One region of the Erwinia sp. CGal63 genome, then DNA from elsewhere that is predicted to be linked to it. Evidence: predicted binding sites of a transcription regulator. Region 1 holds the regulator's gene; each other region holds the start of a gene.
The links. The regulator Fur, encoded in region 1, represses iron uptake genes when iron is present. The targets are predictions, from matches to a motif close to ATAATAATGAGAACNACTATCAA.

Region 1 (2,274 bases):
CCGCAGAACGCGGAAACCTCGGTGGATCGCGACGGCAACTACTTCAGCGCTAAATCCGACAAACCGTGGCCGGGCGCCTATGGCATCTCAGCCCAGCTCTGGAGCGAAACCGTGCGTACCGATGAGCAGATGGAAGCGATGATTTTCCCTCGCGCTATTTCCGTGGCGGAGCGTGGCTGGCATCGTGCGGCCTGGGAAGAGACCTATCAGGCGGGACGTGAATACAAGGGCGGCGAAACGCACCATGTCGATCAGGCCGCGCTTAACCGCGACTGGCAGCGCTACGCCAATCTGCTGGGGCAGCGTGAACTGGCGAAGATGGATAAAGCCGGTATCCATTACCGTCTGCCGCAGCCGGGCGCGCGCATTGTCGAAGGCCGGCTGGAAGCCAATATCGCGCTGCCCGGTCTTGCTATCGACTACTCGCTGGACGGCGGCAAAAGCTGGCAGCGCTATCAGGATAACGCTCGTCCGAATGTTGCAGGCGAAGTCATGATTCGCGCCGTCAGCAGCGACGGCAAGCGCTTCAGCCGCGTGGAAAACCTGAAATAACCGTTTCTCAGACGAAAAAAAACCGGCGAGCGATCGCCGGTTTTCTGTTTTTAAATTAGCTTACTTGTCGTGCAGCGTATCATCTTCACGGCAGTCGCCGGTAGCACAGTGGCCGTAGAGATAAAGGCTGTGGTTGCTGAGCTTGATACCGTGTTTCGTCGCTATATCACGCTGGCGGGATTCAATCGACTCATCGCTGAACTCGATAACCTTGCCGCAGTCCAGGCAGATCAGGTGATCGTGATGATGCTGTTGGGTCAGTTCAAAAACGGACTTTCCGCCTTCAAAGTTGTGGCGGGTAACGATCCCCGCATCGTCAAACTGGTTCAGAACGCGGTAAACCGTCGCCAGGCCAATCTCTTCGCCCATATCGATCAGGCGTTTATACAAGTCTTCCGCACTGACATGATGGCACTCTGGTTCCTGAAGCACTTCCAGAATTTTCAGTCGAGGAAGCGTGACTTTCAGGCCGGCCTTCTTTAATGCGGTGTTATTGTCAGTCATGCGGATATTGTCCTGTTACTTTACTGGTCACTAAGTGGCTGAAAAGCCGTGAGCATCGGTCGACGCAAAAGCTGAGCGTCTCATTATAGAACCGATGCCTTGAAGAAACCACAGCGGAGATGCAAAACCATCAGAGGATGTAAGGATTACGAAGTCGTTACGTCCGAAAAAGCAAGCACCCATGTACGCTGGGTTATCCGTTCGATCTTCCGATGCCAAATACTGGCGAAGCGGAAACGAAGCAGGGTTATTCTACCGTTTTGAGGGTAAAAGTTACAAATATGTATCTATTACTGCTATAGGAAAAACCGCTGGCCCACTGTGGTTAACCCAGTGGGCCAGGCTGTCAGGCTTCGATGATATCCTGCAGCTGCAGTTCGTCAGAGATCTGTTTGACCCACTTCTCAACGCGTTCGTTGGTCAGCTCCGGCTGGCGATCTTCGTCGATGGCCAGGCCCAGGAAGTGATTGTCGTCCGCCAGCCCTTTAGAAGCTTCGAAGTGGTAACCTTCGGTAGGCCAGTGACCTACGATCACCGCACCGTTAGGTTCGATGATGTCGCGGATGGTGCCCATCGCGTCGCAGAAGTACTCCGAGTAGTCTTCCTGATCGCCGCAGCCGAACAGCGCCACCAGCTTGCCGTTGAAGTCGATCTCTTCCAGCGTCGGGAAGAAATCATCCCAGTCGCACTGTGCTTCGCCGTAGTACCAGGTTGGGATGCCCAGCAGCAAAATATCAAAGGCTTCAAGGTCTTCTTTGCTGCTTTTAGCGATATCATGAACTTCAGCCACCTCTTTACCGAGCTGCTTCTGGATCATTTTTGCAATGTTTTCCGTATTGCCCGTATCGCTGCCAAAGAAAATGCCTACGATTGCCATGAGTTTAATAACCTCTTGAAACTTAATGATATGCGGCGACTAGCCTGAAAATGTTAACGGCAATGATAGCAGACAGCCACAGGGGGATAAACGGCTAATCCGCCCGCATTTGTCGCTTTGTGCTCTACCGTCGCGCCCCGATCAGCGCTTTGGTCTGGCTAACTGCGCCATAACCATCTCTTCGATCAGCTCGCTGCGGCTCATGTTGCGCTGCTCGGCGAGCTGGTTCAGGGCATCGACCGCGTCGCTGTTCATTTTCAGCTCAACGCGTCTCAGCCCGCGCACTTTATCGCGTTTGAGCTGATTGCGTTTGTTGATACGCAGCTGCTCGTCACGCGTCA
Region 2 (2,274 bases), on a different contig from region 1:
CGTTCCGACGCCCTCGGACGACAGCGGCAGCGTAGCGCCATCGGCAGGCGTGAAAGCCTACAGGCCGGAAACCGCCGGCTACCTGATTGCGCCTTATCTGAACACGGCCTATGGCTTTGAAACCATCGGCACCTGGCACGAACGTCTTGGCGCTTATCAGGGCAACACCGTCTGGGCCAGAGTCTCCGGCCGCCACGACAGCTACGAAGCCGGACGTTTCGCCTTTGAGGTGAACACCACCTTCGTCCAGCTGGGCGGTGACGTGCTGACGCGCCAGTTTGGCAATGACTGGCATCTGACCGCTGGCCCAATGATGACGCTGGGCAATCAGCGCAGCAAAAACAAGGATACCGCCCGCAGCCTGCGTTCAGATCTCTCTGTCGACGTCGGCAAGACAAACACCAACGCTTACGGCCTCGGCGGCTATCTGACGGTCTGGAACGACAGCGGCGCTTACCTGGATAACGTGATGCAGGTTACCCGCTACAGCAACGACTTCTCCAGCCTGACCAATGCCAAAATGGACAGCTATGGCGTCGTCGCCTCGGTGGAAACCGGCTATCCGATTCCGCTGGGTCAGTTGAGGCTGGAGCCGCAGCTGCAGGCGATGGGACAGTATATGAACATCAGCCAGACCTACTCCGAAGGCGTGAAGCTGAAGGATCAGAACCTGATGACGGCCCAGCTGCGTGAAGGTGTGCGCGTCTGGTTCGACGGGCCCGTTATGAAGCCTTATCTGCAGGCGGACGTAGTACAGTTCCTGGGCCATACGCCGGGCATTGATATGAACAACGAAACAATGAGACCGGACGTGCGTCGCGGCTACTGGCAGGCTGGCGCCGGTTTAAGCGGTCAGCTGAACCCGCATTTCAGCGTGTACGCGCAGGTGAAATATTCCCACAGCTTCGGCGAAGGAACGGAAGGCTATACCGGCAACATGGGCATACGCTACAAATTCTGATGGCTGGATCCTGCTGAAAAGGGCCTGCGGGCCCTTTTTTCATTGCGGCAGCGTAATTTTTGAAATTGCTAATCGCAATGAAAATTATTATCATCCGCGCCAACTATTCTTACACCTGCAACTATCAATGAAAACACCTTTCACCGCTCCTTTCGCCGTCGCGCGTTTAAAAGGGAAGACGCCGCTGTTCCTGTTACTCTCGCTGGTCAGCGTGGCTGCACCGGCCGCCGAAACCGCCAAAGAACAGAAGCTCACCGTGACCGCCGACAGCGCTGACGAGGCGGGCAGCTATGGCCAGGATGACGCGACTGCGGCCACGAAAACGCCTGCGCCGCGCAGTGAAACGCCGCAGTCCGTCAGCGTGGTGACGCCGCAGGTAATAAAAGATTATCAGGTCAAAACCGTGACCGACGCGATGAAATTTGTCAGCGGCGTTACTCAGGGCAATACGCTGGGCGCGATTGAGGATGGTTTCGTCAAGCGCGGCTTTGGCAGTAATTCCGACGGTTCAATCTTTATTGACGGCGTGCGCAGCAACCAGGGACTGGCGATGGACAGCACCATCGACCACGTTGAAGTGCTGAAAGGCTCCGCTTCGCTGCTGTACGGCATCCAGAATCCCGGCGGCATTATCAACCTGGTCAGTAAAAAGCCGCAGTACGAATGGCATAGCCATCTTAGCGGCGAAACCACCAGCGTCGGCGGCGGCGCGGGCAGCGTTGATATTACCGGCCCGTTGGGCGACGGCTTTGCTTTCCGCCTGATCGCCGAACGCCAGCGCCAGAACTACTGGCGAAACTTTGGCGCCAACGAACATACGCTGCTGGCGCCATCCCTGAGCTGGTATGGCGAAAAAGCCTCTTTCAATATCAGCTATAGCGAATACAAGTTCGATATTCCGGTCGATCGCGGCACCGCCTTTATCAATAAAAAACCGGTAAATATTCCCTATAACCAGCGGCTGGACGACAGCGCCAATCACGCATGGGGCAAAAACAAACGGCTCAACATCGGTTACGGCTATAGCCTGAACGAAACCTGGGATACCCACTTTAACTATGCCTGGATGCAGCGACGCTACGACAGCAATGAAGTGCGTGCGACGGCGATTGATACAACAACGGGCGTTGTCTCCCGTCGTGCCGATGCCAATCGCGGCTTCAATCATCAAACAACTTATCTCGCGTGGGATATCGGCGGCAGCCCGGAGATCGGGGGAATGCAGCACGATATTATGCTGGGCGCTGACTACGAGCAGAACGAAACCTATAAGGCTTACTCTTATCGCGGCAAAGTGTCGAAAACCTTCAATC
Region 3 (2,274 bases), on a different contig from region 1:
CAGCTGCAGCCTGTTCCGGCGATGCTGCTGGGCGCCCTGAACCTGACGCCGGTTGAAGTCGCGCAGGCGTTTCAGACCATCGCCAGCGGCGGTAACCGCGCTCAGCTCTCCGCGCTGCGTTCAGTTATCGCCGAAGACGGCACCGTGCTGTACCAGAGTTTCCCGCAGGCGGAACGGACTATTCCGGCCCAGGCCGCTTACCTGACGCTCTACGCGATGCAGCAGGTAGCGAACGAAGGCACGGCGCGTGCGTTAGGTTCGCGCTATCCGAAAGCGCACCTGGCGGCCAAAACAGGGACGACCAACAACCAGATCGACAGCTGGTTCGCGGGCGTGGATGGTAAAGAAGTGGCGATCACCTGGATTGGCCGCGACAATAACCAGACCACCAAACTCTACGGCGCCAGCGGCGCGATGCAGATCTATCGTCGCTATCTGGACAATCAGGCGCCGATGCCGCTGCTGCCGACGCCGCCGGAAGATATCGCGCCGATGAACGTCGATTCGGCTGGCAATTTCGTCTGCGACACGGGCAGCAGCAGCTGGCGGACGCTGCCGGTCTGGACGATTGATGCCAACGCGCTCTGTCAGCAGCAACAGCAGCTCCAGCAGCAGCAAATGCAGCAGCAGGATGGGCAGCTGAACCAGCCGCAGCCGCAAAACGAGCAGAAAGACGCCGATGGCGTAGCGGGCTGGATTAAAGATATGTTTGGTAAGTAACTGACCCGCTGCGAAAAGCCGGCTCTGTACGAGCCGGCTTTTTTTTGCCTGCGGTTGCGCGGCGTGGCGAGCGTAAAGAGGCGAAAAGAGGCTTTTCATTCGTCCGACGTTTTTATGGCTCTGTTTTCCCTGCTTTACACTGGCTGCGAACCGCATTGATTTGTCCTGTCGTCAGCGGATTTTTTCTTGCGAAACTTCCGACAGTTCGCCTATTATCCTGTCGTTATAATAATAATTCTCGTTTACATTCCACTTTTCATTCAGAGAAACGCTAAATGGCTCTTTCATCTTTGAAATCATTCTCTTCACCAGTTAATACCCGTTTATGCCGCCTGGCCTGCCTTGTTGCCGCCGCGATCTCCTCGTCGGCTTTTGCCGCCGGCGAACAAACTATCACCGTGAGCGCCGATGCCGGCACCGCCAGCGAAAGCGCCTGGGGGCCGTCACCGACCATCGCCGCCAAACGCAGCGCTACCGGCACCAAGACCGATACGCCAATTGAAAAAAATCCGCAGTCCGTTTCCGTCGTGACCAGCGAGGAAATGGAATTACGCAACGTTAACACGGTAAAAGAAGCCTTTAATTACGCGCCGGGCGTGATGACGGGCAACCGCGGCAGCTCGCAGGTGATTGACGCGCTGTCGATTCGCGGCTTCAGCGAAACCAACACTAACCAGTATCTGGACGGCCTGAAGCTGCAGGGCGATAACTACTCTGAATTCGCTATCGATCCTTATTTCCTGGAACGCGCCGAGCTGCTGCGCGGGCCGGCTTCCGTGCTTTACGGCAAAAGTAATCCTGGCGGCGTGGTCGCGCTGGTCAGCAAGCGTCCAACGACGGAAACGCTGCGTGAAGTACAGTTCCAGATGGGCACCGACAACGAGTTTTCTACCGGCTTCGACTTCGGCGGCGCGCTGGACGACAACGGCGTTTACTCTTATCGTCTGACCGGCCTGGCGCGCAGCCAGGATGCGCAGCAGGCTATGCAGAAAGAAAAGCGCTACACCATTGCGCCTTCCTTTAGCTGGCAGCCGGACGCCAATACCAACTTCACGCTGCTGACCTATTTCCAGAACGAGCCGGAAACCGGCTATTACGGCTGGCTGCCGCGTCAGGGCACCGTGGTGCCGATCGTTGACGCCAACGGCCAACAGCACAAGTTGTCGGCCGATTTTGACGAAGGCGAAGCGAGCAACAAGATCTCCCGCAACACCAAAATGGTGGGCTATAACTTCTCGCACAGCTTTAACGATACCTGGACCGTGCGCCAGAACCTGCGCTACGCCGAGCTGCGCACTGACTATCGCAGCATCTACGGCAACGGCTTTGACAGCGCCAACAACATCACTCGCGGCTATGCGGTTTCCGAAGAGGAGCTGAACCAGTTCGCTGTCGATAACCAGGCGCAGGCGAAGTTCGCTACCGGCGAGCTGGATCACACGTTGCTGCTGGGCGTCGACTATCAGCGCACCCGCAACGATATCAACGCCGGTTTCGGCTCTGCCTCTTCCCTGAACGCGGTGAATCCGCAGTACGGCAACGACGCGCTGGTTC

Region 2: a site for Fur is predicted at 1,033-1,055, ahead of MKZ79_RS19990 (TonB-dependent siderophore receptor). Genes of this name have one in related genera too.
Region 3: a site for Fur is predicted at 946-968, ahead of fhuA (ferrichrome porin FhuA). Genes of this name have one in related genera too.

What each region holds. Positions count from the first base shown of each region.
Region 1 is NZ_JAKUMN010000006.1:37,748-40,021, reverse strand. Features, by position in the region: gene MKZ79_RS17030 (beta-N-acetylhexosaminidase) at 1-552, shown strand, start outside; gene fur (ferric iron uptake transcriptional regulator) at 613-1,056, opposite strand; gene fldA (flavodoxin FldA) at 1,403-1,933, opposite strand; gene ybfE (LexA regulated protein) at 2,075-2,274, opposite strand, start outside.
Region 2 is NZ_JAKUMN010000008.1:194,884-197,157, reverse strand. Features, by position in the region: gene MKZ79_RS19995 (autotransporter outer membrane beta-barrel domain-containing protein) at 1-961, shown strand, start outside; gene MKZ79_RS19990 (TonB-dependent siderophore receptor) at 1,089-2,274, shown strand, end outside.
Region 3 is NZ_JAKUMN010000004.1:206,117-208,390, forward strand. Features, by position in the region: gene mrcB (bifunctional glycosyl transferase/transpeptidase) at 1-720, shown strand, start outside; gene fhuA (ferrichrome porin FhuA) at 996-2,274, shown strand, end outside.